One region of the Guyparkeria sp. SB14A genome, then DNA from elsewhere that is predicted to be linked to it. Evidence: predicted binding sites of a transcription regulator. Region 1 holds the regulator's gene; each other region holds the start of a gene.
What was found. Region 1 encodes sigma-54, which starts transcription at its own class of promoters, with help from an activator protein. Its sites were predicted from a motif close to TGGCANGNTNCNTGCTT; they were not measured.

Region 2: a site for sigma-54 is predicted at 4,820-4,836, ahead of FAZ79_RS07710 (TorF family putative porin). Genes of this name have one in related genera too.
Region 3: a site for sigma-54 is predicted at 3,041-3,057, ahead of cynS (cyanase). Genes of this name have one in related genera too.
Region 4: a site for sigma-54 is predicted at 3,562-3,578, ahead of glnL (nitrogen regulation protein NR(II)). Genes of this name have one in related genera too.

The regions. Positions count from the first base shown of each region.
Region 1 is NZ_SWAW01000008.1:53,929-61,454, reverse strand. Features, by position in the region: gene FAZ79_RS05175 (hypothetical protein) at 1-64, opposite strand, end outside; gene FAZ79_RS05170 (HPr family phosphocarrier protein) at 83-373, opposite strand; gene FAZ79_RS05165 (PTS fructose transporter subunit IIA) at 370-771, opposite strand; gene rapZ (RNase adapter RapZ) at 858-1,739, opposite strand; gene FAZ79_RS05155 (hypothetical protein) at 1,736-2,701, opposite strand; gene FAZ79_RS05150 (PTS sugar transporter subunit IIA) at 3,015-3,497, opposite strand; gene raiA (ribosome-associated translation inhibitor RaiA) at 3,679-3,972, opposite strand; gene FAZ79_RS05140 (RNA polymerase factor sigma-54) at 3,995-5,470, opposite strand; gene lptB (LPS export ABC transporter ATP-binding protein) at 6,059-6,853, opposite strand; gene lptA (lipopolysaccharide transport periplasmic protein LptA) at 6,843-7,349, opposite strand; gene lptC (LPS export ABC transporter periplasmic protein LptC) at 7,478-7,526, opposite strand, start outside.
Region 2 is NZ_SWAW01000017.1:10,146-17,671, forward strand. Features, by position in the region: gene FAZ79_RS07685 (DUF2860 family protein) at 1-711, shown strand, start outside; gene cmoB (tRNA 5-methoxyuridine(34)/uridine 5-oxyacetic acid(34) synthase CmoB) at 719-1,717, shown strand; gene FAZ79_RS07695 (hypothetical protein) at 1,852-2,232, opposite strand; gene FAZ79_RS07700 (YifB family Mg chelatase-like AAA ATPase) at 2,593-4,095, opposite strand; gene FAZ79_RS07705 (accessory factor UbiK family protein) at 4,256-4,537, opposite strand; gene FAZ79_RS07710 (TorF family putative porin) at 4,879-5,595, shown strand; gene FAZ79_RS07715 (P-II family nitrogen regulator) at 5,660-5,998, shown strand; gene FAZ79_RS07720 (ammonium transporter) at 6,014-7,258, shown strand; gene FAZ79_RS07725 (YigZ family protein) at 7,367-7,526, opposite strand, start outside.
Region 3 is NZ_SWAW01000001.1:165,024-172,549, forward strand. Features, by position in the region: gene FAZ79_RS00790 (FAD-dependent oxidoreductase) at 1-414, opposite strand, end outside; gene rd (rubredoxin) at 459-800, opposite strand; gene FAZ79_RS11415 (hypothetical protein) at 787-957, opposite strand; gene FAZ79_RS00795 (acyl-CoA dehydrogenase family protein) at 986-2,137, opposite strand; gene FAZ79_RS00800 (OsmC family protein) at 2,196-2,759, opposite strand; gene cynS (cyanase) at 3,124-3,567, shown strand; gene FAZ79_RS00810 (carbonic anhydrase family protein) at 3,682-4,428, opposite strand; gene FAZ79_RS00815 (hypothetical protein) at 4,597-4,998, shown strand; gene FAZ79_RS00820 (DUF2309 domain-containing protein) at 5,071-7,526, opposite strand, start outside.
Region 4 is NZ_SWAW01000015.1:567-8,092, reverse strand. Features, by position in the region: gene FAZ79_RS07165 (ParA family protein) at 70-813, opposite strand; gene ntrC (nitrogen regulation protein NR(I)) at 924-2,378, opposite strand; gene glnL (nitrogen regulation protein NR(II)) at 2,386-3,498, opposite strand; gene FAZ79_RS07150 (DUF4124 domain-containing protein) at 3,712-4,356, opposite strand; gene FAZ79_RS07145 (5-(carboxyamino)imidazole ribonucleotide synthase) at 4,419-5,612, opposite strand; gene purE (5-(carboxyamino)imidazole ribonucleotide mutase) at 5,617-6,114, opposite strand; gene FAZ79_RS07135 (SirB2 family protein) at 6,111-6,527, opposite strand; gene FAZ79_RS07130 (energy-coupling factor ABC transporter permease) at 6,668-7,336, shown strand.

The sequences.
Region 1 (7,526 bases):
CCCCGTCGCGATCGTTGTCGATCCCGACGTAGCCGTCTTTCGCTGAGTTGCCTCTACGCTGCATGTTTTACTCCGTGCTCTGTCATTCGGATTCGTGGAAACGGGCATCGACCAGGTCGGCGATGCCCTCGATGGCCCGGGCGGCATCGTCGCCGGTGGCGGTGACGGTGATCGTCTTGCCACAGGCGGCGGCCAGCATCATCAGGCCCATGATGGACTTGCCGTTGACGCGACGGTCGTTGAATTCGACCTCGACGTCGCTCTCGAACTGCTCGGCCGTGGCGGCAAATCGGGCCGCGGCCCGGGCGTGCAGGCCCCGGCGGTTGCGCAGGGTCAGATCCCGCGTGATTGCGGTCGGATCGCTCTCGCTCATGGCCGGTCGGTCGCTCCTTCCTGGATGATGCCCTCGCGCCCGCCGCTGCAGGCCTTCGCCGTCATCTCGTCGAGCGGCAGGCGCGGATAGTTCAGGGCGCGGACGAGCATGGGAAGGTTCACGCCCGAGAGCACCTGCACCTCGTGCTGGTCCAGCAGCCGGTGGGCGATGTTCGACGGTGTCGAGCCGTACATGTCGGTCATCACCAGCACCCCCTCGCCGCTGTCGAGGTCGGTGACGCGGCGACGCGCGGCATTCAGCAGGTCGATCGGGTCGTCGTCCTGACGCACGTCGAGGTGCTCGAGCCGGGTGGGCAGACGTTCGAGCATGTCGGTGGCCGTCTCGATCAACTGGCCCCCGATATCGTTGTGACAAATCAGCAGGATTCCGACGGTCATTGCGGGAGTGATTCCTCAATCGCGCTCGGCAAAGCGTGCATCATACCGAAAAACCGGCGCGGGGCAGGGCGGCTGACCGCATGGCCTCAGTGGTTGCCGAGATCACGGTGTCGAACCACCAGGTTGGCGAACGCCGGTCGCAGGTCGCGAGCGATCTGCTCGACCAGGTAGACCGAGCGATGCTTGCCGCCCGTGCAGCCGATCGAGCAGGTCAGATAGCTGCGATCGCTGCGACTTGCCTGGGTGAGCATGTGGGCGAGGAATTCACCGATGCGGGTGCGCGTCTCGTGGGTGACCGGGTGTTGCTCCAGGTATTCCACCACGGCCTGGTCGAGCCCGCTGTGCGGTCTGAGCGAGGTGTCCCAGTGCGGGTTGGGCAAAAAGCGCACGTCGAAGAGAAAGTCCGAATCCAGCGGGATGCCGAACTTGAAGCCGAACGACTGGATCAGGATTCGGGGCCCGGCCTCCTTCTCGCCGATCAGACGAGAGCGCACGTCCTCGCGCAGCTGGTGGACCGTGGTCAGGCTGGTGTCGATGACCAGGTCCGCGTAGGCGCGAATCGGCATCAACAGCTGTCCCTCGCGCGCGATCGCCTCGACCAGGTTCTCGATCTGGTAGGAGAGCGGGTGGCGCCGCCGGGTCTCGGAAAACCGGGTGATCAGGCGTTGCCGGTCGGCCTCGAGGAAGAGGCTGCTGATCTCGAGTTGCGGCAGACGCTCCTTGAGGCGGTCGATCCGGTCGGGCAGGTTCGCGAGCGACTTTTCGGGGGCGCGGGCATCGATGCTGATCGCGATGCCGCGGGCGACGATGCCGCCTTCGAGGTAACTCTCGGCCAGGTGATCGAGCAGGTCGGGCGGCAGGTTGTCGATGCAGTAGAAGCCGCTGTCCTCGAGCGCGGCCAGTGCCACGGACTTGCCGGAACCGGACTGGCCCGTCACGAGTATCAGCCGGGGCACGGCACGGTTCATGACCAGGGCTCCGGCTTTTCATCGGGCCGGGCGGGGATCACGCCCCCGGCGAACAGCTTGGCGATCCGCGGGCTGGTCGGCTGGCCGCCACGTTGGCGTTCGAGGTTGCGCTGGCGCACGATCGTCTCCAGCAGCACGGCGAGGTTGCGACCCGGGGCCACCGGCAGCCGCCACACCGGGATGCTTTGTCCGGCGACCCGCTCGTTGCCCCGGTCGCCGAACAACCGTTCGTCGGCGCCGATGCGCCGGCCGGCATCGGCGGGGTATAGGTCGACGATCAGGCGCAGGTACTTGCGTGCCTTGAGCGCGTTGCTGCCGAACAGCTCGCCGATATCCACGATGCCGATGCCACGCACCTCCAGCAGGCCGAACAGGCGATCGGGGCAGGAGCCGGTCACTTCCTCGCCGTGGGCCATGAAACAGGGGGCGTCGTCCGCCACCAGCCGATGCCCGCGGCTGAGCAGCTCGAGTGCCACCTCGCTCTTGCCGATGCCGGCCGCCCCCCGGATCAATACACCCAGCCCGCTGATCTCCATGAACACTCCGTGACGCCAGTCCTCGTCGGTGCGGCCGCAGAGGCGACGCAGGCGACGGGCAATCGTCTCGTCGTCCTCGTGCGTGCTCAGGATGTGGATTTCGGCCGTCGTGCTCGGCGCGGCGGCGTGGCGGTCGAGCCAGTCGGTCAGCACGTCGGCGTGGGCCTGGCTGAGGATGATCACCCGGGGGGCGCTGATCGCCGAGACTGGACCGTTGGCGCGCTCGAGGCATTCCTCGCCACATTGCAGGTAGTGGCGTAGCGAAGGTGAAATCAACGCGACGCGCGTTGGGATCCACGGGTTGGCCGGGCCGAGCAGGCGCTGATCGTCGGCGACCGGGGCGTCCCAGTCGGCCGGCAGTGCCTGCTGCCAGTCGGCGTCACCCGCATTGGAGGGGAGGTGTTGGTAGGTGAAACTCGGGATCATGGCCTGCCCGTTCGAGAGCCGATGGTCGGGCCTGGGCCCGGCTTAGGGAAGGTCTGCGCGAATCCGATGCCACTCTGGCTTGGCGAGCCGTTCGTGATCGAGGCGCGATGTCGCCGGCGTACCGGTGGTCACGTCAAGACATCGTAACGCGGAGCACGGGCGGCTCGACAAGCCCCGCTCTGCGCGCCTTGGGTCGGGCACCTGCGGTGTTGCCGTCCTTGGAGAGAGAATAACTCTTCCGCGGCGGACGGTCGCCTTGTATCTGCCCGACCCAAGGCGCGCAGAGCGGTATCGGATTCGTGCAGACCTTCCCTTAGCTCGCGGTCGCTTCCGCGCTGTCCTTGAGCCACTCTACCATCAGTGCCTGGACACGCTCGGCGCTCTGCGCCTCCATGAGGGTGTCGCGCTCGTCGGCATCGTTGAGGTGGCGTGCCAGGCGGCCGAGAATCTCCAGGTGTTGCTCCGGGCAATCCTCGGGGATGACCAGGCCGATGACCAGGGTGACCGGTGCGCCATCGGGGGCACCGAAATCGACGCCTTCGCGCAGCCGGATCAATGCGCCACGCGGGGTCAGGATGTCGTCGACCCGGCCGTGGGGGACGGCGATGCCATGACCGATTGCCGTGCAGCCCAGCCGTTCGCGGGCGACCAGCGCCTCGAAGATGCGGGTGGCCTGTTGGCCACCGAGTTCGTCGTCGGCGAGCAGGCCGGAGAGCACCTCCAGAACCCGCTTGCGGCTCTGGTACAGCTCGTCGATCCGGATGTGGTGGATCGGAAACAGCTCGGCAGTATTCATTAAGCACCCTGTCGGTCGACGGTCCGCGAGGATCGCTCGCGGGTCGGGGCGGGAATGGTTGAATCGGCGCGCATCATAGCGTGTTGCGCCTGCGGTGCAACACCGATCCGGACGAGACGGAGGCCGTTGTCGGTCGGCTTCCTTCCGTCAGCCCGCCGGCGATCATGCCGGCGGGGCCAGCTCAGCGGTGGCTGGTCAGCTTTTCCTTGTGCTTGACGATCTGCCGGTCGAGCTTGTTGATCATGGCGTCGATGGAGGCATACATGTCGTCGGTGACGGCCTCGGCGTGCATGTCCTGCCCGCTGACATGGAGGTTGGCCTCGGCCTTCTGGGCTTCCTTGCGCTCGATAGTCAGGATGACGTGGATATCCACCAGCTTGTCGAAGTGACGCTCGAGGCGCGTGAACTTGTCGTGGACGTGGGCCTTGAGTGCCTCGGTGACGTCGACGTGATGACCGGTGATGTCTATCTGCATGTGCCGCTCCTTAATAAGTGCGTTATATCAGTCGCTTGCGGTCTGTTGACGAGGCAATTCCCATCGCCTCGCGGTACTTGGCGATCGTGCGTCGCGCGACGTCGATCCCCTCGTCTCCAAGCATGGTCGCAATCTTGGCGTCGCTCAAGGGCTTCTTGGGATTTTCTTCCTCGACGAGCTTCTTGATGCGGGCGCGGATGGCGGTGGCCGAACATTCGCCCCCGTCACTGGTGCCGACGTGGCTGGAGAAGAAATACTTGAATTCGAACACGCCCCGCGGGGTGAGCATGTACTTGTTGGTGGTGACCCGGCTGACCGTCGATTCGTGCAGTTCGAGTGTCTCGGCGATCTCGCGCAGCACCAGCGGTTTCATCGCGATCTCGCCCTGCTCGAAGAACTCGATCTGGCGCCGCACGATCTCCCGCGCCACGTTCAGCAACGACTCGTTGCGGCTCCTCAGGCTCTTGATGAACCAGCGGGCCTCCTGGAGGTGGTTGCGGATGTAGGTCGCGTCCTTGCCGCGGCTGGAGCGGTCGATGAGGCTGGCGTAGGTCTGGTTCACGCGCAGGCGCGGGGCGATTTCGGGGTTGAGGTCGACATGCCAGCCATCCTCGCGGTGGGTGACGATCACGTCCGGCTTGATGTAGTCGGCGGCGGTGTCGCCGATCGACAGCCCCGGGCGGGGATCGAGCACCTGGATCAGGCGGAGGGCGGCCTCGAGCCGCTCGCGGCTGATACCCAGCCCCTTGATCACCTGCGGCAGCTCGCGCCGGGCGATGGCCTCGAGCCAGTCGTCCTGGAGCAGGGCGCGGGCATCGTCGGCCGCCGGGTCGTCGGCGTGATGCTGGTCGATCTGGATGGTCAGGCATTCGGCCAGCGATCGCGCCGCCACCCCGACCGGGTCGAGCTGCTGAATGTAATGGAGCGTGGCCTCCACCTCCTCGGTGTCGATTCCCGGCAGGTCCTCGGCGAGCATGGCCACGATCTCGTCCAGCGGTTCCTCGAGATAGCCGGAGGGCTCAAGCGACTCGATCAGCGCGGTGGCGATGCGACGGTCGGTGTCCGAGAGGGAGGCGAGATGGACCTGGCTGAGCAGATGGTCGCGGAGGTTGTCCTCACCCGTCGATTGCGTGGCAAAGGGGTCGTAGTCCTCGCCCGGGGCGCTGGCGCTCAGGGCGGTGCTGCCGTCGGACTCGTAGTAGTCGTCCCAGGAAGAATCGACCACCAGGTCCTCGTCGGCCGACTTGTCCTTGCGATCCTCGAGCAGTTCCTCGCCGGCCTGGGCGCCGGGGTCCTGTTCCTCGGCGGTGGTCGCCTCGGTCGCCTCGTCCTCCTCGCGCTCGTCCTCGGCCACTTCCAGGAGCGGGTTGCTGTCCAGCGCCTGCTGGATCTCCAGGCTCAGCTCCAGCGTGGAGAGCTGCAGCAGGCGGATGGACTGCTGCAACTGCGGCGTCATGGCCAGCGACTGGCCCAGGCGAAGCTCGAGACCTGCCTTCATGCCGGCCATGTCGCGCCTCCGGGGGTCAAAACGAGGGTAGGGTGGGGACGAATCGTGGAAGCGGCAAACCGGGCGGGAAGCCAGGTCGGAGCCGGGGGGTAAGGGTGACGTGCGCACGCAATTTGCATGGCGTCGAGTTTAGCCGATCGATACCGCACTGTGCCAACGGTTTTGCCCGATCCGCCGCGCCGCTCGTCGGTCGAGCGGATCGCCATTTCGAACGAATGGTCCGGTGCAGGGTTTCCCTGGGGAAACTCTGCACGATTCGATGGCATCTCTGGCTCGCGGGTTTGTTCGCAATCGAGGCGCCGATCCGAAGACGGGCTTGCTGCCCGTCGAGGGACGGCAACGACGAGTGCGGGCAAATCCCGCGCGCCCCGTCCGGGCGGGCCTTCAAGGGCCCATCTGCGGCGTCGCGGGGTTCGTCCATGAACCCCGCCCTTCGGGCCGGCTTGCGCCGGCCGGATCGGCGTCCTGCCGATCCGGTTCAGCCCTTGTAAAGGGCGACGGCCCTTTACGGCGGACTGCGCCTTGCATCTGGACCCTTGGAGGTCCCGCAGAGACGTCATCGAATCGTGCAGAGTTTCCCTAGAGGGTGAAGTCCTGGCCGAGGTAGACGTCGCGCACCGACTGGTTGGCGAGGAGCTCGTCGGCCGTGCCGTGTGCCAGGATGCTGCCGTCGGAGACGATGTAGGCCCGCTTGCACACGCCGAGGGTCTCGCGGACGTTGTGGTCGGTGATCAGCACGCCGATGCCGCGGTCCCGCAAGTGCTCGATGATGCGCTGGATGTCGATCACCGAAATGGGATCGATGCCGGCAAACGGTTCGTCGAGCAGCATGGCGCGGGGATTGGCCGCCAGCGCGCGGGCGATCTCCACCCGGCGTCGCTCGCCACCCGAGAGCGACTGGCCCTTCGAGTCGGCGATGTGGGTGATGTTGAGTTCCTCGAGCAACTCGTCGAGCGCCTGTCGACGCGTGGCCCGGTCGAGATCGCGGCGCAGCTCGAGGATGGCGAGGATGTTCTCGCGCACCGACAGCTTGCGGAACACCGACGGTTCCTGCGGCAGGTAGCCCAGCCCGAGGTGGGCGCGTCGGTCGATGGGCGTGTGCGTGATGTCGCGGCCATCGAGGAAGACCGCCCCCTGGTCGACCCCGACCAGGCCGACGATCATGTAGAAGCTGGTGGTCTTGCCGGCGCCGTTTGGCCCCAGCAGCCCCACGATCTCGCCGGCCTCGACGTGCAGCGAGACATCGCGCACCACGGGACGGGCGCCGTAGCTCTTCGACAGGCTGCGCGCCTCGAGCAGGGCCGTGCGCGGCTGTCCGGTGGCCGGGGACTCTGTGCGCGTCTCGGCGTGATACATGGATGCCTCAGTCGCCACCGTTGCCGCCTTCCTTGTTGCGCGGTTGCAGGGTCATTTCGACCCGCGATTTGCCGCCTTCCTCGCCGGCCTCGACCACCTCGGTGGCGAGATCGTAGGTGATGCGATCCGAACGGATCTCGTCGCCGCTGCGCTTGAGCCAGGCCTCGTCGGTCAGCACGACCGTGCCCTCGGCGGTGCGGTAGTCCGCCTGGAGCGCCTCGCCTTCGACCCAGTTCCCTTCCTCGTCGCGTTCGCGGAAGGTGGCGGGGCGCCCCTCGAGCACCGCGCGCACCAGCTCGCCGTCCTCGAGGTAGAGCGTGGCGCGCTGGCCCGTGGCGTGCAGGCTGCCCTGATCGATCACCACGTCGCCGGTGTAGACGCTGGTGCCTTCCTGGTACTTGGTCACCTTCTTGTCCGCCTGGACCTTGACCGGTTGGTTGCGGTCGGCCTGGGCGGCCAGTGCCGTCGACGAGCCCAGCCCCATGGACAGTCCGATGGCCAGCCCAATGGCCACTCGATTGGCTCGGGCGGTCAGCCGAGGGGAGCGAGCCCGTGATGCGTGGAGGGATGTCGCTGTGATCTGCATGGTGTGTCCTTCCTGCCTTCCGGCCGTCTCGGGGCAACCGTGCCCGACGGGCCGGCCTAGTCGGTGTTCCCGGTCGAGCCGGGCTGGATTTCGTCGCGGATCTGC
Region 2 (7,526 bases), on a different contig from region 1:
GCACTGGCCGACGGCGAGCTCGCCCTCGAGCTGGGCGCGCGCTACCTGGTCGACCGGGTCGGCCTGCTGACCGCCGGGGTGATCCCGGTCACGGTCAACGATAGCGAGGTGTGGTCGGATCCATTCGTCACGGGGACCCGCCGGGATGCCAGCGACGTCGACCGGCGGGGTCTGCGTCTGGGTCTCGCCGGCATCGCCGGCACCGGCCTGTCGATCGACTACCGTCTCTATCGTCGCGACATCGACCAGGAGCGCTCCGGCCAGGCATTGGGGCTGTCGGCCGCCGATCGCCGACTGCTAGACCGCGAGGGCACCGAGCATCGGTTCGACCTCAACTATCGCCTCGCCGTGACCGACAACCTGAGTCTCACCCCGGGCGTGCAGTATCGCCGCCTGGATGCCGATGGTGCCGCGAATCGCGGCTGGCTGGTTCGACCGCAGCTGACCGCGAGCTACGACATCGATCGCTGGTCGCTCTCGATGACCGGCTACTACGGGGTGGATCGCTACGACGCCCGTCAACCGATCTACGACGAGTACCGCGATGGCCGGGAAATGGGCGTGGTCGCCGGTGTGCGCTACGCCGAGCCATTCGGCTGGTCGAACTGGTCGGTCAATGCCTACGGCGTGTGGTCCGAACGCGATTCCGACATCCGGTTCTATGACCAGGAAACCGGCCTGTTCGCCGTCGGGCTGGGTTACCGGTTCTGATTCGTCGATGAGGGATGCCGCCACCGAGGGGGCGATCGCGCTCGGCATCGAACGCATCGCTCGGCAGACGCGTGCCGCGCTCGGTCATCTCCCCCGGCGCATGCCGATGGAGGGATGGCGTACGTTCGACTGGGCGGCGGTCAACCACGGCGACTGGCCACGCTGGCTCGCCGCGATCGGCCGGCTGCCTGAACGACCGGTCGATGCCGTCAACCACCTTGATTGCCCTGCCATCACTGCCCGGGCCGAGGCGCCCCTGCCCGGGCTCGAGGACGCCCTCCGCGACCTGATCCCGTGGCGCAAGGGCCCGTACGAGCTCTTCGGCGTAACGATCGACACCGAGTGGCGCTCGGACCTCAAGTGGGACCGACTGGTCGACCATATCCAGCCGCTCGCCGGGCGGCGGGTGCTCGATATCGGCAGCGGCAACGGCTATCACCTCTGGCGCATGCTCGGTGCCGGGGCGGATTTCGCGCTCGGCGTCGATCCCACCTGGGTGTTCGTGGCGCAGTTTCATGCCGTCGCCCACCTGCTCGGCGAGACGCGTGCCGGCATCGTGCCCACCACGCTGGAGGGTTTTCCGCAGCGCCCGCGCTTCGACACCGTCTTCTCGATGGGCGTGCTCTACCACCGCCGCGACCCGTTCACGCACCTCGGCGAACTCAAGGCCTGCCTGCGTCCGGGCGGCGAGCTGGTGCTCGAGACCCTGGTGGTCGAGGGCGATGCCACCACCATTCTCACGCCGGCCGATCGCTACGCCGGCATGCGCAACGTCTGGTTCCTGCCCAGCCCGGCCGCCGTCATCGGCTGGCTCAAGCGCATGGGTTTCGTCGATCCCGAGCTGGTCGACGTGTCGGTGACCACGACCGAGGAGCAGCACCGCACCGAGTGGTTCGGCGACCGGCAGTCGCTGGTCGACTTCCTCGATCCCGACGATCCTGTCCGTACCCGCGAAGGGCTGCCTGCGCCCCGGCGCGCGATCATCACGGCCCGCTGCCCGGGCTGAGGCCCGGCACGCTCCCTCTACTAGTTGCCGGCGAACAGCCGGCCAAGGTTGGGGTAAACGGTAGCTGCGGCCAATACTCCCCTCGATATAGCGGGAAGCTGGTCGGGCTCGAGTTAGGGAGGATGAAATGCCGTTCAGAGCGGCTTAGAAAAGGCGTGGTACATGGGCAACATTTTGATGAGCTCGCCGATAAGTTCGGCTGCATCCGCACATTCTTGCGCCAAGTCCCGGAAGTCCTGCGGCGTGTACTTCCATGTCTTTGGTATTGGTTCTGGTTTAAAGGTTGGCATGCTCAAACCTTTAGCCATCCGTTGTGCAGCCGAACCGCCTGTCCTCCACGCGAATTCGTTATGCCTGTCGGTGATGATTCCGAAGAATCCATGCGCCAGCTTGGCTCGACGCGTGGCGAGTTGCTCGTACTTATCAAGCTCTATCGAAAGCCACTGCGCAAAGCCTTCATTGGTCAAAGCGGTTTCAGTCAAAATCACCTCAACCTTTCTCTTTGTCGAGGTCATCTTTCGCCATCTTTCCACTGCGGTCGGGGCCTCTTCCCAGCGAATCATGGCAAGCATGACCCCTAGAGTTGCTTCCAAGCTTGCAAATGAGGTGATACAGGCGCCCACACCGGAGCTAAGCACAGGGTGGTTGGCAACGGCTTCTGTACTCCAGTCGATCGGAGGGTCCTGGCGTCGTAGTGGTTGGGGCATGGCGCATCGAATAATACGGATTGAATGGCTCGATGGGCTGTGGGTCGATCGAGAGCGTAGCGGAGAAATTGACCTGGACACCTGCACGCCATCAATCCCGCCCTGTACGAGTATCTGTCTAGGGCCGGTAATCATCATAGCCCGCCACGCGTACTGAGCCATTGACCGTCAGCTCCCAGCGAAAAGCCGATCGAGGTTCCGGTAGCCGATCGCCTCGGCCAGGGCGGCCGAATCGATCGCCTCGCGATCCTCGTAGTCGGCGATGCTGCGGGCGAGCTTGAGGATCCGTTCGCGTGCCCGCCCCGAAAGATTCAACTGCTCGATCGCCCGGTTGAGCATGTCGCGCTCGGCGTTGGCCAGCACGATGTGTTCGGCCACCCCGGCGGCGTCCAGCCGCGCGTTGACCACTCCTTGTCGAGCCCGCATGCGCTCTCGCGCGGCAATGACCCGCTCGCGGACGGCTTGGCTGTCCTCACCGTCCGGCTGGGCCTGATCCAGATCGGTGGCCGGCACGCGCGGTACCTCGAGGTGAATGTCGATCCGGTCGAGCAAGGGCCCGGAAACCTTGGCGCGGTAGCGCTGGGCCGCGCGCGAGTGGATCTCCGTGCCCTGCGGTGAGGGGTTCATCGCCGCGACCAGCTGAAAGTCGGCCGGGAAGCGGGCGTGGCGTGCGGCCCGGGAGATCATCACCGAACCCGCCTCGAGCGGCTCGCGCAGGGCCTCGAGCACGCGGCGATCGAATTCCGGCAGCTCGTCGAGAAAGAGCGTGCCGTGGTGGGCGAGCGAAATCTCCCCCGGCGCCGGGTGAGAGCCGCCACCGATCAGCGCGACGGCCGAGGCCGAATGGTGCGGGGCGCGAAACGGGCGTTCGCCGAAGCGAGTCGGGTCGAACCCACCGGGCGTGACCGTGGCGACCTCGGCGGCGGCCAGCGCCTCCTCCTCGGTCATCGGGGGCAGGATGCCGGCCAGCCGCTGGGCCAGCATGCTCTTGCCGGCACCCGGTGGACCGATCAGCAAGAGGTTGTGTTTGCCCGCCGCCGCGATGGCGAGCGCGCGCTTGGCGCGCGGCTGACCGCGGACGTCGGCCAGATCCCCGTTGATGGCCGGGTCGACCGGCGGGGGTGGGCGGTGTTCCAGTCGCACGGGATCGGCCTCGCCGGCGAGGTAGGCGACCAGGTCGCGCAGGTGATGCAGTCCTCGCCCGGCCACCCCCGGGATCAGTTCCGCCTCGGCCTGCCCGTCGACCGGCAGGAGCAACTCCCGCCCGGCATCGCGCGCCGCTCGAGCCGCCGACAGATTGCCGCGCACCGAGCGCAGGCCGCCGTCCAGGGACAGCTCGCCCAGGCATTCGATCTGTGACAGGCGTTCGCGTGCGGGTGCCGGCAGCTGGCCGGTGGCGGCCAGGATGGCCAGGGCGATGGCGAGATCGAAGCGCGCGCTTTCCTTGGGCAGGTCGGCCGGGGCCAGATTGACGGTCAGCCGTCGTGGCGGGAACTCAAAGCCCGAGGACAGGATCGCCGCGCGTACGCGGTCCCGCGACTCGCGCACGGCGGTCTCGGGAAGCCCGACCAGGGTGAATGCCGGTAGTCCCGGGGCGACGTGGGCCTCCACGGTGACTTGCGGGGCATGAATGCCGAGCAGCGCCCGGCTGTGGATCTTGGCGATGGGCATGTCCGTATGCCTCGTTTGTCGGGTTATCGGTCGGCGCCTATTGCGGGAAACTCGGCGCCGAGGAGGGGTGAGCTGAGGCAGCTGGCGGCCGGGCATCCATGCCCGTCGGCCGTGGTCGTTCTGGCGAACCGGTCCGGAAACCGCTTCGCGGGTCCTGGGTTCAGTTGGCCATGTCGCCTTCTTCATTCTCGGGCTGGCCGCCGTGGTGCTTTTCCATCTCGGCGACGCGCTGCTCGAGCGCCTCGAGCTTGGCACGGGTGCGGGCGAGCACCTGGGTCTGGACGTCGAATTCCTCGCGCGTGACCAGATCCATGCGGGAAAACCCGTTGCTGACGGCCTGGCGGACGGCCTTCTCGAACTCCTGCTTGCCCTCGCGCAGGCTGTCGGGCATTGCCTGCTCGATGCGCTGGGAGATCTCTTCGATCGTGTGGGTGATGGACATCTCGGTACCTCGGGTGGTTCGTGCAGACCTGACCTCGGGATTGTTGGGGATACCCCGGGCAGATGCAAGACAACCTGAGCCGGGGAGATCACACCGATCCGCACCCCGAAGCATCGGTGTATCGCGGGCGATACACCGGTCGATCACGGGCGTGCCGTGCGCACCATAAAGAGGCAGGCGAGAAAATTGCCGTCCCCAAATTGGGGAGGCGGGGCGGTCGGTGCCGAAGAGGGTTTCGGTGAGGTCGTCGATAAGTGTCTATAAGTAAAGGAAAACCGCAACTGGCACGGGCGGTGCAATGGCCTGGGTGAACCCGAACGTTCACCTGATGGAGCACAGACATGAAAAAGACCCTTATCGCTACCAGCATTGCCTCCGCCGTCAGCCTGTCGGCCCTCACCCTGCCCTCCGTGGCTGCGGCCGAGGTGTCCGCCAATGTCGGCGTGGTCTCCAACTACTTCTTCCGTGGCGTGACCCAGACCGACGACGGCGCAGCCGTCCAGGGTGGTCTCGACTACGCGCACGACTCCGGTTTCTACGCCGGCACCTGGGCGTCCACCGTCGATTTCGGCGACGGCACCAGCTACGAGCTCGACCTCTACGCCGGTTACGGCGGCAGCATCGGCGATCTCGGCTACGACGTGGGCTACATCTACTACGCCTACCCGGACGGTGACGATCTCGACTTCGGCGAGATCTACGGCTCGCTGTCCTACAGCTATCTCACCGCGGGCCTGGCCTACACGGTGAACTCCCAGGCCACGGGCGAAAGCGCCTTCGACACGGGCGACCTGTACTACTACGCCGGTGTCGACGTGCCGTTCGGCGAGTCCGGCTACAGCGGCAGCCTGTACTACGGCTACTACACCTTCGATGCCGACAGCTCGACCAACGAGCTCGATTACGGCCACTGGAGCGCCGGCCTGTCCAAGGATGCCGGTGAATTCGGCTCCTTTGGCCTGAATCTCGAACTGGCCGACATCGACGAGAACCACGGCTTCGGCGACGACAACTCGGACGACCTGAAGCTCTGGATCAGCTGGTCGAAGTCGTTCTGATCGCCCCCGCCCCAAACGGACTCATGGGTCGGCCCGGTGCCGGCCCGCATCCGAGGAGAGAGACATGAAACTGATTACGGCAATCATCAAGCCCTTCAAGCTTGACGACGTGCGCGAGGCGCTCGGCGGCGTCGGCGTGAAGGGCATCACCATGACCGAGGTCAAGGGCTTCGGTCGCCAGAAAGGCCACACCGAGCTGTATCGCGGCGCGGAATACGTGGTCGACTTCCTGCCCAAGGTCAAGCTGGAGATGGTCGTGGACGACGCGCTCGCCGACCAGGTGATCGAGGTGATCACCAACGCGGCGAGTACCGGCAAGATCGGCGACGGCAAGATCTTCGTCTCGCCGATCGAGGAAGCCATTCGCATCCGGACCGGCGAGACCGGTACGGACGCCCTTTAAGCGGAGGATTTCACCGTGGAAACTCAAGTCATCGAACTGGGCTATGCCCTCGATACGTTCTACTTCCTGATCGCCGGTGCCTTCGTCATGTGGATGGCGGCGGGCTTCACCATGCTCGAGGCGGGCCTGGTGCGCTCCAAGAGCACCGTCGAGATCCTGACCAAGAACATCGCGCTGTTCTCGATCGCCTGCGTGATGTACATGGTGGTGGGCTACAACATCATGTACAGCGACGGCATCTCCAGCCTGATCCCGGGCCTGTCGTTCTTCATCGGCGGCGACAACTCGGCGGCGGACGTCGTGGCGAGTGGTGGCGACATCTACTACTCCAACATGGCCGACTTCTTCTTCCAGGTCGTGTTCGTGGCCACCGCCATGTCGATTGTGTCCGGCGTGGTCGCCGAGCGCATGAAGCTGTGGGCCTTCCTCGCCTTCACCGTGGTCCTCACCGGCCTGATCTACCCGATCCAGGGCTACTGGAGCTGGGGTGGCGGCATCCTGAGCGATCTCGGCTACTCCGACTACGCCGGCTCGGGCATCGTCCACTTCACCGGTGCGGTCGCCGCGCTGGCGGGTGTGCTGCTGCTTGGTCCGCGTAAGGGCAAGTTCGGTCCGAACGGCCAGGTCAACGCCCTGCCGGGTGCGAACCTGCCGCTGGCGACCCTAGGTACGTTCATCCTGTGGCTGGGCTGGTTCGGCTTCAACGGCGGCTCGGAGCTCAAGGTGTCCGACGTCGGTTCGGCCAACGCCGTCGCCCAGGTGTTCACCAACACCAATCTGGCGGCCGCCGGTGGCGTGATCGCGGCGATGATCACCTCGCGCCTGGCCTTCGGCAAGGTCGACCTGACCATGGTGCTCAACGGCGCGCTGGCCGGTCTCGTCGCCATCACCGCCGACCCGGCTTCCCCGTCGGCCCTGCTGGCGACCCTGATCGGTGCGATCGGCGGCGTGATCGTGGTGTTCTCGATCCTCGGTTTCGAGAAGATCAAGATCGACGACCCGGTCGGTGCCCTGTCGGTCCACGGCGTGGCCGGTATCTGGGGTGTGCTGGCGGTCCTGCTGTCGAACGACGAGGCGACCCTCGGCGGGCAGCTCGCGGGTCTGGCCCTGATCGGTGGCTTCGTCTTCGTCGCCAGCCTGGTGATCTGGCTGATCCTCAAGGCCGTCATGGGCCTGCGCATCAGCGAGGAAGACGAGCAGGAAGGCGTTGACTCGGTCGAGTGCGGCATGGAGGCCTACCCCGAGTTCACCAACAAGTAAGGACGCATCGAGTCGTTCGACGACACAGGGACGTGTCAGGAAAAACGAGGCCCGGGCAACTGCCCGGGCCTTTTTGCGTGCGTCGGCCGGCATGGAGGCCGGCGTCGCTCAATCGTCGGGCGGCTTGATCCGTTCGATGCCCTGGGAACCGAGAAAGGCCTGGAAGGCCTCGACCTGTTCCACGGGTACGTCGAGGCGTGCGGTGACCCGGTTGCCGTAGTCGATCGATTGCAGTTGGGCGCCGTGCTGCTCCGCCCAGTGCCGCAAC
Region 3 (7,526 bases), on a different contig from region 1:
GGGGGCGAGCCGGTCGAGTGGGCGCTCACCGAGATCGAGCACGGTGACGCGATGCCCTCCGGCGGTCAGGTCCTCGGCCAGTTCCACGCCGATCAGGCCGGCACCGATGATGGTGACGTGGCGCGTTTCGCCTTCGAGACGGGCACGCAGACGCTGGTAGGCGGCGAGATGGTTGAGTCGCGTGATGCGAGGGGCGGCATCGCCGTCGAAGGCGCGAAAGCGCTGGCGGGCACCGAGGGCGAGCACCAGCTCCCCGTAGTGGACCGGGCCGCGGGTGGTCAGCAGCCGCTTGCCGTCGGTGTTCAGCGCGAGCACCGAGGTGTTCGGTTGCAGGGTGATGCCCAGTTCGGCGGCCTTGGCCGGCCCGCTCTGCTCGACGAGGTCCTCCGGGGCGCGGCCCTGGCTGATCGCCATCGACAGGCCCGGCTTGGTGTAGGCGGCCGCCTCGTCATTGCTGATCAGGGTGATGGGGCGGTCGGGTCGCGGGCCCGAAGCTCTTCGGCGACCGTCCAGCCGGCGATGCCGGCGCCGACGATGACCACCGAGTCCGGACCGCCCACGCCGCCCTGTGCCGCGCGCGGCCGCGGGGCACCGTTCTGCGCGGCGCGCTGGGCGGCGTACTCGTGCAGGGGCATGAAATCGGCCTTGGTCACCCCGCACAGCGGGCAGTACCAGTCGTCGGGGATGTCCTCGAAGCGGGTCCCCGGTGCGATGCCGCTGTCCGGGTCGCCCTCGTCCTCGTCGTAGATCCAGCCGCAGACGGTGCAGATCCAGCGGATGTCGTCGTCAGGCGTGTTCATGGCGGGTCACCTTGGTTTCGTTCAGTTCGTAGACGGTCGTTGGGGGACGCGGCTCGGCCTTGGGCCGGGTCACGTCGATCGCGGCGATACCGAGCCAGGCGAGCAGGCTGCCGGTGAACATGAGCGGCAAGACGGCGCGCATCCGTGGGGTAGGCATGGCAATGACCGGGTAGCGGCACATGGGATCAGTCGATCAACGCCTCGATTTCCTTTCGCAGGTGCTTGATCGCCGGGGTCACGATCGCGACGAAATAGGCCTCGCGCAGCTTGCGCTGGGCCGGGGCATCGACGAGGTAGCCGTTCGCGCCGGTGTGCAGCATCGCGCTGTTGGCCGCGCGCAGCGCGAGCTCGGAGCCGGCCAGTCGCAGTTCCAGTACCTGGCGGAAATAGGCCGGGTCGGGGTTGTGCACGTCGGTGGCGAGTTCGCGCACCAGGGCGCGGGTGTCTTCCAGGGCCTCGCGCAGTTCGTCGGGGCGGTCGTCGAGGTAGGCGTTGATGTGCCCCAGGCGCGGCTCGACGTCTTCGCACAGGCGAATGCATCCCTCGATCACGCCGGTGGCCATGCCCGCCTGAAGCAGGACGAAGCCCGCCTTGATGCGTTGCAGGAACGGGCCGACCGGGTCGGCAATGATCTCGTTCTTGGGGATGAAGACATCCTCGAAGAACAGGGCGTAGGTGCCGGTGCCCTCCATGCCGCAGAACTCGACCAGTTGCTTGATGGAAAGCCCGGCCGTGTCGGTGTGTACCAGCGCCATCACGTCGCGCGGGTTGTCGCCTTCGACGCGGAAGATCGATCCGAAAACATGGTGCTCGCCCAGGTTCGAGATCCACGGCAGGTTGCCGTTGACGATAAAGCCGTCGGCGGTCTCCTCGGCGTGCAGCAGGATGTCCTCGATGCCGGCGAAGTACTTCATCGGGTTGGACAGGGCGGTGCCACCGAGCAGTTCGCCGCTGGCGAGCTTCGGCAGGACGGTGTCCTTCAAGTGCTGGTTGTCGGAGTTCTCGACGTACCAGGCCACGGCGTCCTGACACCAGGTCATGAAGCCGGTGGACATGCATTCGGCCGAGATGCGGTCCATGTCGTCGATGGCCGCGGCGATATCCATGCCGGCCGGGTTCTGTGAGGCGAGGTGGTGGCGATAGGCTCCGGCCGCACCGATTTCGTGCAACAGGTCGGCGGGGTATTCGCCGTGATCGATCGCGATCACCTTGGGCTTGAGGGCGCGGCGAATCACTGTGTCGAGGTCGGGCGCCGCGTCGGTTTTCAGGAACGCCGGTACGTCGGGCGGGGCCACGGTGGGACGGGCCGCCACGGTGTCGTGGGTGGCGAGATTCATGGGATCACCTCCGGTAGAAGGCCCGGCGGACCGGGCCGATTGGACGACGTCTCGGCGATCAGGCGAGATGGCAGGAGAGGTCGACCGGACGGGTCATGGTGTTGGCCACCGGAGACCACTTCTCGGCGGTGTCCAGCAGATCCTGCAGGTCTTCCTGGCTGATCGGGTCGACCGTCTCGACGTCGAAGTAGACGCGGATGGCGGTGAAGCCCAGCGGCTTGGATTCGTCGAGGTCACCCGTGCCCCAGACGGCGGTGACGTTGATGTCCGCTTCCATGTTCAGCTCGAGCTTGCTGATCTTGATCTGGCGCGCGGTGGCATTGGCGTGCACGCCGACGGCCAGGCAGGCGCCCAGCGCGGCCAGGGAGGCCTCGGACGGGTTCGGGGCGGTGTCGTCGCCCAGCAGGTGCGGCGGCTCGTCGACCACCACCGGGTCGAGATCACGGATGTAGGTCAGGTTGCGGAAACGGCCTTCACAGACGGTCTTCGCCTTGAGCGTGACCACCGCGTCCGGGTTGGCCTTGCCTTTCTCGCTCAGGGCATTGAGGCCGTCGGCATCGATTTCCTTGATCGCCTGGCGGATGCAGGACGGGGCGACGGGTTGGGCGGTTGCTGTGCTCATGAGTATTCACTCCGGTTCTGGATTGGCTTGGACGTGGGCCGGGATCTCGCTCGACGAGTCCCGCCGTCGCCTACTGCATTGCAGAGGCTGTGCCAAGAACCGGAAATGGCGTTGTGGCGCCGTTTGGAAGGGCTGGTGCATGGCGCTGCCCCAGGGTGGGGCAGGCATTGTCGGACAATGTCGGGGCTTTCGCCGGCGTGGGGCGGACAATGTCGGGCTGGCGGCGTGTTAGTGCGCTGATGGAATGCGTAAGTGTCGGATACAAAAGGATAAGTGCTGCTTGGCAGGCTTCTTGTAACGACAGGGGACAGTGGCCTTGGCGGTCACGACTACAAACCCGATATCCCTTGACGGAGATGCCCTCATGATGACCAAGCAAGCACTGACCGACCTGATCCTGGAAAAGAAGACCGCGCTCGGCCTGTCCTGGGCCGATATCGCCAGTGGCGTAGACCTGTCCCCGACGTTCGTCACCTCGGCCTGTCTGGGCATGAACAGCCTCAAGCCCGAGTTCGCCGACAAGCTGATCGCGATCCTCGAACTGCCCGCCGAGGCCAAGGCCGCGATCGAGGCTTGCCCCATGAAGACCTGGGAACAGACCGTGCCGACCGACCCGCTCATCTATCGCCTCTACGAGGTCGTGGGCGTCTATGGTTCGACCATGAAGGAGCTGATCCACGAGGAATTCGGCGACGGCATCATGAGTGCCATCGACTTCTCGCTCGACGTCGACCGCGAGGTCAACCCCGCCGGCGATCGCGTCGTGATCACCATGAACGGCAAGTTCCTGCCCTACAAATCCTGGTAGGCCGCTCGCGGCGGAACCGCGAGCCGAACGTAAAAAGGGCGCGTCCGAGACGCGCCCTTTTTACATGACCGGCGGGTGGCGATCCGTCCACCGGGATCGGCTTCGCCGACGCGATCAGTCGATCAGGACCCGGGCGTTAATCGGTTGAACCGGCCGGTTGTTCTCCGTGCCGATCGCCTTCTCGAACGACGTGATCTGCTCGGTGGAGAGGGTGGGGTGCTGTTGCATGATCACCCAGCGGACACCCTCGCTGCAGGGCGGCGTGGTCAGCGAACCGTTGTAACGATAATGTTCGGCGCCGTCAGGCAGCAGTTCGGCCGCGTTGAACGCGGCATCCAGCTCAACCTCTTCGCCTGCCGAGCCGGGGAGCTTCTTCACGAGCGGCTCGAGCGCGTCGTTGGCTTCCCCTTTCTCGAACAGCGCAGCCACGACGGCCAGATTGCCGTCCGGGTCGGCATGGACGAAATGCACTTCCAGCGGGAAAGGTTCCCCATCAATGGTGTGCTCGCTCGGGGCATGGAAATGGAACTGTTTGAGCTGGAAGTCCCGGCCGTCAAGCGTAAGGGTGCTGCCTTTCTGGTAGTCGACCTGAATGGCGTGACCATTATTGACGAGGTGGGTGCCGCCGTCGCTGTAGTCGAATGCCGGGGGTGACTGATCCGCCGACAAGGATGCAGTTACATCGATGGGTGACTGGTTTACGCCGTCACCACAGCTCGAGTAGGCCGGGTCGAGCGAGGCCCACTGGTCCGGGCCGGCATCGCCCTCGTAGCTCCAGTGAGTGGCGTCTGCTGCCATGGCGTGATGGGGCAGGCCGAACGTGGCGACCAGCACGGCAACGGTTGTGGGGGTAATTCGCATGTGGGACTCCTTGTTTGTTGTTGATTGGCGGATGACCGCTCAGGTGCGACTAGGTAGCAAGGCTAATAGTTCCCTGCGGGAGAGCGGGTGAGGGCAAGTGAGTAGACGGCTAATAAAAAGCTCGCTACGCTCGTGCCGTGCCTCGAACCCATGACAAGGAGAGTGACGATGCTGATGCTGGACGTGAAGGATCTCGGGTGGTGGTACTGGTTGGTGACGGCCATGCTGCTGAGTGTCGGGCTGTTGATCGACCCGGTGGGGCTGTGGCTGGCCGTGGGGCTGACCGTTATCAACCTGGCCCATTTTTCCCTGCGCGCCGATCGCCTGACCGCCTTTCCGGTGCAGGTGCGGTTCTTCTACCTGCTGTTGCTGCTGCTCGCGTTGCCCGAGGCGATGCGCTGGCTGTTCTGGATCCCCATGATCGGCACCTGGGCGCAGGTGCTGGTGGGCTACTGCACCATGGCCCGGCTGGTCTCGCTGCTGCCGTGGAATCGCCGCGAGCCGTTGACCTGGCGGCTGGTATGGCGACGGTTCGTATCGGCGCCGGTACGGGGCAGCGTGGCGGACTGAGTCATCGAGGCCCGGGATTTGAACAAAAAACGGCGCGGATAATTCCGCGCCGTTTGTCGTTTTGCATCTGGCTTACGCCGCTTCGCTGACCCAGTCCCCCGGGCCGCGGCGGCGCTCTACGTCGCCCTCATCGGTGATGCGCAGCAGGGTGAGCCAGCGATTGCCGACCAGGTGCTGCAGCGTCTCGTTGCCGGCGATGATGTTGTCGATCGCCTCGGCGGGTGCCTCGACGAAGGCCGACAGGCGCAGCGGTTCGTGGCGCCAGTTCTCGCCGTCGTGCAGCGACTGCATCGACAGGCCCACCCGCAGGTCGCCGCCGTTGCCCTCGAGTACGCCGACCAGGCCGCCGACGACGTTGTGCAACACCTTGTTGCCCGATCCCTGGCGCTCGTTGTCGACCGTCGAGCCGTAGTACTGCAGGTTGATCCAGCTCGCCACCACCAGCGGGGCGGTCAGGATCAGCTCGAGCACGCCGAAGCCCTCGTCACGGCGCCAGTCGTAGTCGTGCAGGAACGATCGGCCGGCCAGGTCCAGGTCGCGGGTGCGCTCGCGCGGCGCGGCGATGAAGGCGGCGTTGCCGGCCAGGCCCCATTCCGGGCGCACCTCGGACCAGTCGCGCCCCCGGTGGGCCACGGCCTTGCGCGCGGCCTCCCGGTCCGCCGGGCTGTCGGACAGGTTCTCGCGCAATGTCACCAGCCGCTCCAGGCGGGTGAGGTCACCGGCCTGCACCAGTGCCTGGCGCAGCTCATCGAGCTTTGTCCGATCGACCGCCTCCTCGTCGAGGTCGAGCAGGTCGACCTCGTCGGTGGTGGTGTCGTGCAGCGCGGCAACGAAGCGCGTGTCGGCGGGGATCTCGATGCCACGCTCGACCAGGCCGTCCCGGATCGCCGGGTCGTTCAACAGGTCGGCGGCCACCCGGGCGCTGACCTCGCCGGTCTGCCCGGCGCAGGCACCACAATCCAGACCCGCGCGGTGTGGGTTGTTGGTCGTGGTGCTGCCGTGGCCGGCCAGCAGCACGATCGGCGCGATCGACTCGGTCAGGCCCAGGCCACGCAGGATGCCCTCGGCCATGCCCACGCGGGCCTCGAGGTCGGCCTCGGAGGCGAGCGACGGGTGAATCCGGGCGCGCTCCTCGTCGGTCAGCCCGGCCTGGTCCGGCGGCGGGGCCGGGGTGTGCCAGCCGAGCGTGTCGCCGATCAGCTTCGGGATGTAGGTCAGGCCGGCCGACTCGACAAAGGTGAAGCAGGAGGCCGCCGAGAGCTTGAACTGCTTCCACGACAGGCCATTGCCGATGCGCTGTTCACGACGCGCGGCCAGTTCCTGGCCCGCCTGGTCGCCGCCCTCGGCGCGATCCGCGACCGACACGCCCGGGTTCAAGAGCACCGGGGTGTGGGTGCGGCACTGCGACTCGCCCAGGCGCTGGTAGGCCAGCGGCACGCCGAAGAAACCGGCAAAGCCGATGGTCCGCGCGCCCGGGAAGCTGGTTTCCAGGTGACGGCGGAAGACCTCCGAGCGTACGTCGATGCAGAACGCGGCCTGTACCGGCGGGCGTGCCGTGTCGGTCCGCGCGGCAGGGCTTGCCTGACGGAAATGCCGGATGACCGGATCGCGGAAGGCGACCTCGGTGGCCGTGAGCATGACCTCGTCGATCACCGCCTCGTTCTCGGCGGCGGCGATCGCCTCGTGATGGCGTTCGATCTCCCGCTGCCAGTCGCGACGAATCGCGGCGCTGTCGGTGGCCTTGAGCGCGAGCGCCTCCCAGACCAGCCGCACGGCGAGCAGGTCGGTGAGATCCTCGTTGCTGCCACCGGTCAGCTCGGCGCCCCACAGGCGGTAGCGGCAGTAGGCCGCCCAGCCGTTGACCGATTTGAGTGCCGCGAACAGGTAGTCGGCATGCACGGACTCCGGCAATTGCAGGATCTCGATCGCCCAGGCGATCGCCTCGATTGGCTCGCTGGGCACCGCCTTCAGGTGGCGGCGCGCCTCGCCCAGCCCGGCGGCACGGGCGCTGCGATCGATCAGGGTGTACTCGCGCCAGGCGGTGAACAGCGACTCGCTCTCGTCCGGGGCGCTCCAGATCGCCTGGCCGCGGTCGAAGTGGGCGGCGAGGAAGTGGCTGATCTGGTCGACCACGAAGATCGAGATCGGCGCCGCACCCGGGCGGTCGAGCATCTCGACCAGCATCGGGATCGGCGTGCTGCTCCGGTGGGGGGCCTCGAGTGCCTTGATGACCGTCTCGACGCCGACCGGGTGGCCCAGGTGCTCGACGGCACGCTCGATGTGCGTGCGGGCCAGTCGCCCGTCGCGCCAGCGCTGGGCGTACCACTCGTGGTCCATGACCGTGCGCTCGCCGGCGATCGCGCCGAGGTAGCCGGCCGCCTCGCTGAACGGCTGGTCGATCAGGCCCAGGTAGGGATTGACCGCGACGAACGAGTCCAGCGGCCAGAGCGGGGCGATCTTGCGCCCGGCCGCGTCGGCCAGCTCGCGGACGTGGTCGAGGGCGAGCCGCCCGGTCGTGCGAGACGTCT
Region 4 (7,526 bases), on a different contig from region 1:
CGTCGGGACTCGCGCTTGCCGCGCGATTCGCGGGCAAGGCCCGCTCCCACAATGTGGCTTGATCGACGCTCAGGCGAAGAGGCCGTCAATCTCGTCCCAGAGGGCGCGGTAGGCCTGGTTGGCCGGATGGCGCGGCTCGCGGTAGACGCTGGGCTGCTGGTCCTCGCCCATCTGCTCGACGACCGAGGCGTAGGGGATTTCGCTGTCGAGTAGCTCGGGGATGTCGTGGCGATGGCGCTCGGCGAACTCGCGGTGCATGCGTCGGCGACGGTCGACCAGGGAGAGGAAGGCGCGCAGCCGTTCGGGGTTGATGTGGCGCTCGTCGAGGTGGCGCTTCAATTGGAACCAGGTGCGTTCGGACAGGTGGGTGGGCACCATCGGCACCAGCACCATGTCGGCGGCGCGCAGCACGTTGTCCGCCAGCAGCGACAGCCCCGGCGGCGCATCGATCCAGATTTCCTCGAACTGCTCGGCGAGCGGGTCGATCAGCTTGGCCAGCCGGTAACCGGCGTCCTTCTTGTCGGCGAGATGGTGCTCGATCGCCTGCTGGCCGGGTAGGGCCGGCAGCACCCAGAGGTGGTTGTGGATGGTGGGGCGCACCGAGGCGGCCAGGCCCTTGGGCTTGAGGAGCTTCTTGACCGAGCGCTCCGCACCCGCCTCCGATTGCAGGTACCAGGACGCGGCGCTCTGCGGGTCGAGGTCCCAGACCAGCACCCGCCGACCGGCGGCGGCCGACAGTGCCGCGAGATTGACCGCTGCGGCGGTCTTGCCGACCCCGCCCTTGACCGAATACAGCGCCACCGTCTGGGCCATGCCTCTCCTGCTCCTGCCTCGATTGAACGTCCAACCGAGCATAGCATCGGGCGGGCGCGGACTTTGTGACAGCCGCCCCCGACGGACATGACCGACACGCTGGTCTCTCGTCAGTGCTCGCCCAGTTCCTTGAGCTTGCGGGTGACGGTGTTGCGTCCCCAGCCGATCAATGCGGCGGCCTTCTGCTTGTGCCCGCCGGTGAAGGCCAACGCGGCCTGCAACAGGGTGCGCTCGAAGGCCGGCCCGGCGGTGGCGAGCAGGTCCTCGTCACCGGCCTTGAGCCGGGCATCGGCCCAGCGCGACAGGTCGCTGGTCCAGCGCGAGAGCAACTGGTCGTCGCCCGCGGCGGCATGCTCGCCGTCCAGCCCTTCGGTGATGGTGTCGGGCAGATCGTCGATGCTGATCTCGTTGCCCGGCGCCATCACGGTCAGCCAGCGGGCGATGTTTTCCAGCTCGCGGACGTTGCCCGGCCAGGGGTAGTCGCACAGGCGGGTCTCGGCGGCGCGGGTGAGGGTCTTGACCGGCACGCCCAGTTCCTCGGCGGCGCGGACCAGGAAAAAGCGCATCAGCTGGGGAATGTCCTCCACCCGCTCGCGCAGGGAAGGCAGCTTGAGGCGAATGACGTTAAGCCGATGGTAGAGGTCCTCGCGGAAACGCCCCTCCTTGACCAGCTCCTCGAGCCGCTGGTGGGTAGCGGCGATCACGCGCACGTCGCTCTGGATCAGCGAGGTGCCACCGACGCGGTAGAAGTGTCCGTCGGAGAGCACCCGCAGCAGGCGGGTCTGCAACTCGAGCGGCATGTCGCCGATCTCGTCGAGGAACAACGTCCCCCCCTGGGCCTGCTCGAAGCGCCCGCGCCGCTGGGCGGCCGCGCCGGTGAACGCGCCCTTCTCGTGGCCGAAGAGCTCCGATTCCAGCAGGTCCTTGGGGATGGCGGCCGTATTGAGCGCGACGAACGGCCCGTCGCGGCGCTGGCTGTGGCGGTGCAGGGCGCGGGCGACCAGTTCCTTGCCGGTGCCGGACTCGCCGTTGATCAGCACGGTCACCGACGAGCGCGCCAGTCGACCGATGGCGCGGAAGATCTCCTGCATGGCCGGGGCATTGCCGATCAGCTCCGAGCCGGACTCGGCCTCTTCCGGCACGGCGGCATGCTGCGCGCGTTCCCGCGAGGCGTCGTAGGCGCGCTCGGCCAGCCGCACCGCCTCGTCGATATCGAACGGCTTGGCGAGATAATCGAACGCCCCCTTCTCGAAGGCGCCCACCGCGCTCTCGAGATCCGAATGCGCGGTCATGATCACCACCGGGATCGCCGGGTGCTCGACGGCCAACCGGGTAAGGAAGCTCAGGCCATCCTCGCCGGGCATGCGGATGTCGGAGAAGATCACATCGGGCAGGTCACCGCGATCGAGCCGGGCCTGGGCGCTGGCCACCTCGTCGAAGGACTCCACGGCGAAGTCGGTGGTGGCCAGCGCCCGCTCGAGCACCCAGCGGATGGCCTGATCGTCGTCGATCACCCACAGGCGGGGGATGGGACGTCCGTTGTTCGGCTTGTCGGCGGCTTGCATGGTCGGGTCACTCAGTCGGAGAAAGCGATGGTTTCCGCCCCGGGGCATGCTCGCCGTCGGGGTGGATGGGCAGGATCAGGGAAAACCGTGTCAGGCCGCGCTTGGGCACGAACTCGATCATGCCCTGGTGGCGTTCGGCGATGGTCTGGGCCAAGGACAGCCCCAGCCCGCTGCCACCGGCCCGGCCGCTGACCATCGGCAGGAACAGCGTCTCGACCAGTTCGTCGGGCACACCGGGGCCGTTGTCCTCGACGTCGATGCGCACCGCCAGACGATGGCGCTTGCCGTGGATGGTGAACTGGCGGAGCACGCGGGTGCGGAAGGTCAGTCGCGGCTCGGGCGTGTTGCCCTCGCGCATGGCCTGGACGGCATTGCGGGCGAGGTTGAGCAGCACCTGCACCAACTGGTCCCGGTCGGCCCAGACGTCGGGGATCGACGGATCGTAGTCGAGCACCCAGTCGAGCGGCTTGTCGCCCGACTCGATTCGCAGCAGCTGGCGGACCTGCTCGAGCGGTTCGTGCACGTTCACCCAGTGGCAGTCCGGCCGGTCGATCGGGCCGAGCATGCGATCGATCAACCCGCGCAGGCGATCGGTCTCCTGCAGGATGATGCGGGTGTACTCGGTCAGGCGCTCGTCGGGCAGCTCGCGCTCGAGCAACTGCGCCGCACCGCGCAGGCCACCCAGCGGGTTCTTCAGTTCGTGGGCCAGCCCGCGCATCATCTGTCGGGTGGTCATCTGCAGCGAGTTGATGCGCGCGTCGCGGGAAATGCGCAGGTGGCGCTCGATGTCGTTGAATTCCAGCATCACCCGGGCGCGGGGATAGTCCGGGCGCGGGGTGATGGCGCAGTCAGCCACGCGGGTGGACTCGTGGGCCAGCACCAGCTCGATCTCGCGCAGGGTCATGACCTGCTGGGTGGCCAGCGCCTCGCGGATGGTCTCGGCGAGCAGGGGGTTGGCGGCGAAGACCGTGTCGAAGCCCGACTTGAGCGCGGCGCTGTAGCTGGTGCCGAGAAACTGCTCGGCCGCCGAGTTGAGGTAGATCGGCCGATTGCGCTCGTCGAGCACCACGATGGCGGTGTTCAAGGTGTCGGCAAGCCGGGGCTCGGATCTCGGGTTCATGCACTGCTCCACCGGGCGCGAAACGATCGACAGGGCTGACCTGCCGGACGGCTGACGATTTTGGTGCAAGTAGCGTGCCCGGCCGGAAACCGGCAGGAAGACCATGAGGAACCCCATGGTGGCGGGGTTTGGCTCGAACGCGCGACCGGGGAGACCCGTTCGGCAGGCAAACATTTGCACTACATCAGTGCATGAGAATAGCCGATCGCACCGTTATTGGGAGGGCAGCATCAGCTGGAAGCGTACCGGGGCGCTTTCCTTGACCACCTCACCGTCGCGATGGATCTGTGCCACCAACACGTGCTCGCCGGGCGTCAGCCCGTTGATCAGGTGGCGTCGACCCGTCGAGTCGCGCACGCGCGCCTCGCCGTCGACCAGGATGCGAATCCGGTCGCCGCCACGCAGGTTCGGCTGCATGACCAGCGCGACGGTGATACTGCCCTGCAGCCGGCTGGCCACCTCGCCGTCGGTGGGTTCGACGATTGCCAGGTGCTGGTAGCCGGCAGGTTCGTCGGCTGCCTCGCGCGCTGCGGCCTCCCGGCCGTCCTCCGCGTCCGCCGTCTCGCCCGATCCGGCCGGTGCGTAACTGGGGACGTCGGCGGACGGCTCGGCCCGGTCCGTCGTGGCGGACTCGTCCGTACGCGGTTCGGGCATGTCGACCGGGGTCATGGGGATCACCGGGGCATCCTCGACCTCGTGGACGGTCGCGCCCTCGACCGGCTCGTCGGTGAACACCGTTTCGCCGGCGCTGTTGGTGTACTGGTAGATCTTGGCGGCCGACAGGGGCTGGGCCAGCACCAGGAGCAGGGGCCAGAGCAGGTGGACGCGATGCGGCGATCTTCCGGTGACGACTCGCATGGGCATTCCTCGATGATTGGCGGCGAATGACGCCCCGGGGTTAGGCCCCAGGTGACCCCCGGTCAGCCCCCGGGCGGCCGGATGACGGCCCGCAGGCGATCCAGCCGGGACTCGAGCGCGGCGCGATCCGGCGCGGTGACCGTGACGTGGCCGAGCTTGCGCCCCGGACGCGGGGTCTTGCCGTAGTCGTGCCACTGGGTGCCCGGCACGGCCAGCACCGCCGCCGGGTCGGGCAGGGTGCCGACCAGGTTGAGCATGGCGACCTCGCCGATCGGGTCGGTGTCGCCCAGCGGCCAGCCGATCACCGCGCGGATGTGGTTCTCGAACTGTGAGGTGCGCGCCCCGCCCAGGCTCCAGTGGCCACTGTTGTGTACGCGCGGGGCCATCTCGTTGATCACCAGCCGGCCATCCACGACGAAGAACTCGATCGCCAGCACCCCGACGTAGTCGAGCTTGTCCATCACCAGCCGCGCGGCGCGCTCGGCATCCGCCTGCAACGGGTCGCCGGTGTGGGCGGTGGTCTGCCAGAGGATGCCGTCGCGGTGCTCGTTGGTCACCAGCGGATAGACCCGTGCCTCGCCGTTGCGACCGCGCACGGCGACGATGGAGACCTCGCGCTCGAAGTGCTGCAGCTTCTCCAGCACGGCCGGGGCGCCGGCGAGCGCCTCCCAGGCCGAGGCGGCCTCGCCGGGGTTGCCCGGGCCACCCTCGTGGGCGGCGTGGGCGGGATCGGCGATGCGCACCTGTCCCTTGCCGTCGTAGCCAAAGCGACGCGTCTTGAGGATCGAGGCACCACCGAGGTGCGCCACGCCCTGGACAATGTCGAGCACCGAGTCGACCTGCACCCAGGGGGCGACCGACAGGCCCAGCCCCTCGAAGAACTGCTTTTCCTCGACGCGGTCCTGCGCCACGGCCAGCGCCTGCGGGTTGGGCACCAGGCAGTTGCGCGCCGCGATCCGCTCGGCGGAGGCCTGCGGCACGTTCTCGAACTCGAGCGTGACGAGATCACACTCGACCGCCAGGCGCTCGAGGGCCTCGGCGTCGTCGAACTCGGCGCGCAGGTGGCGGCCGACCGAGGCGGCCGGCGGCTCCATGGCCGGGTCGAGGAAGGTAAAGCGATGCCCCATCGCCACCCCGGCCAGGCCCAGCATCTGGCCGAGCTGACCGCCGCCGATCACGCCGATGTGCAGCCCGGCCGGCTCGCCGGTGCGTCCCTCGACGCGCGGCACCTCGCACTGATCCTGAACGCCGCCCATCGGCTCAGCCCTCGCCCGGCTCGGGCTTGTCGAGGACCGTCTGCGTCTGGCGCTCGCGCCAGGCATCCAGTCGCTCGGCCAGTGCCTCGTCGTGGGTCGCGAGCGTCGCCGCGGCCAGCAGGGCGGCGTTGATGGCACCCGAACGCCCGATCGCCAGCGTGCCCACCGGCACGCCGGCCGGCATCTGCACGATCGACAGCAGCGAGTCCATCCCCGAGAGGGCCTTGGACTGCACCGGCACGCCGAACACCGGCAGGCGGGTCTTGGCCGCGACCATGCCCGGCAGGTGGGCCGCGCCGCCGGCCCCGGCGATGATCACCTTCAGCCCCCGGCCAACGGCCGCCTCGGCGTAGTCGAACAGCTTATCGGGGGTGCGGTGCGCCGAGACCACCTCCTTCTCGAAGGGGATGCCCAGTGCCTCGAGGGTCTCGCAGGCGTGGCTCATGGTCTCCCAGTCGGACTGCGACCCCATGATCACGCCGACCAACGGTTGGGCACTCATACGCCCGTCACCATGGCCGGCAGGACGTCCTGCAGCTGCGGGTGCGTGTTGGCCACGCCCACGGCCGCCACGTACAGGAAGACCAGGATGGCCAGCACCCAGGCACTGGCGCGTACGCCACGGGTCTTGCCGAAGCGCATCGCCATCAGCCCCAGCCCGATGTAGACGATCAGGCCGACGATCTTGACGGTCAGGAACTGCGGATGAACGCCATTGCCCCAGAACAGCAGCCAGGCGGCGACCAGCGCGCTGACCAGCAGCACCGTATCGACCACGTGCGGGGTGATCTTCACCCACTTCTTCTTGAGCATCGACGAGCCGGAGAGCATCCAGATGCCGCGCACGATAAAGCCGGCGAGGGAGAGCACCGCCGCCAGGGCATGCAGGTGAATCCAGAGGGAGGCGTTGGCCATGGGGTATCTTCCCGATTGAGGTGTCCGTGGTGACCGCAACAAACGAACCGTGCTGCGGAAAGGCCCAAAGCATAAATCATCGGCGCCCACCCCCCAAGATCGCTACACTGGGGCCCCCTCGAACGCCTTGAGGTGATGCCATGCAGCTACCCAACCACCTGGTCTCCCTGCCCGTGGGCGCGGTCGGCTGGCTGCTGGCGCTGGCCGGCCTCGCCTGGGCGGCACGCGCCGCGCCGTGGCCGGCGCTGCGCGCCGACCCGACCCGGATTCACCTGGTGTTGCTGTCGGCGGTGTTCCTCACGGGCATGTGGTCGCTCTCGGCCACGTTGATGCCGGGGCTGACCCTGCATTTTCTCGGCGCGGCCACGGTGACCCTGGTCATCGGCCTGGAGCTGACCCTGATCGCCGGCCTGGTCGCGGCGGTCGTCTCGGCCCTGCTCTTCGGCCACGGACTGGCGATCGCCGGCTGGACCTTCCTGCTCAGTGCCGCCCTGCCGGCGGCGATCACCTACGCCATCACGCGCGCCTCGCAACGCTTTTTGCCACCGAACTTCTTCATCTACCTGTTCATCGGCGTGTTTCTCTCCGCGGTGCTGGGCGTTATCGCCCACGGTGGCGCCACCGCGCTGCTGGTCATGGCGCTCGGGCTCTACGACGCGGACATCGTCTGGAACAACTACCTGCGCATCCTGCCGCTGCTCGCCTTCCCCGAAGGGGTGATCAACGGCATGCTGATGACGGCACTCGCCCTGGTCAGCCCGCAGCTGGTGATCTCCTTCGACGATCACCGCTACATCGACGGGCAATGACGCCCGGACCGGGGGCCTCGACCCGCCGACGCATTGCGTCCTGACGTCGTGCGCTTGCAAGATGCAACTCTCGGCGGGGTCATCAGTCGAACGGAAGTCGGGTAAGCGTTTGTTTATGAAGGCTCACGAGCGCCTGCCCGAATGGCATGGAACCTGCTTTACCCAGCCCCAGCCGAGCAGGAGTGAGCTC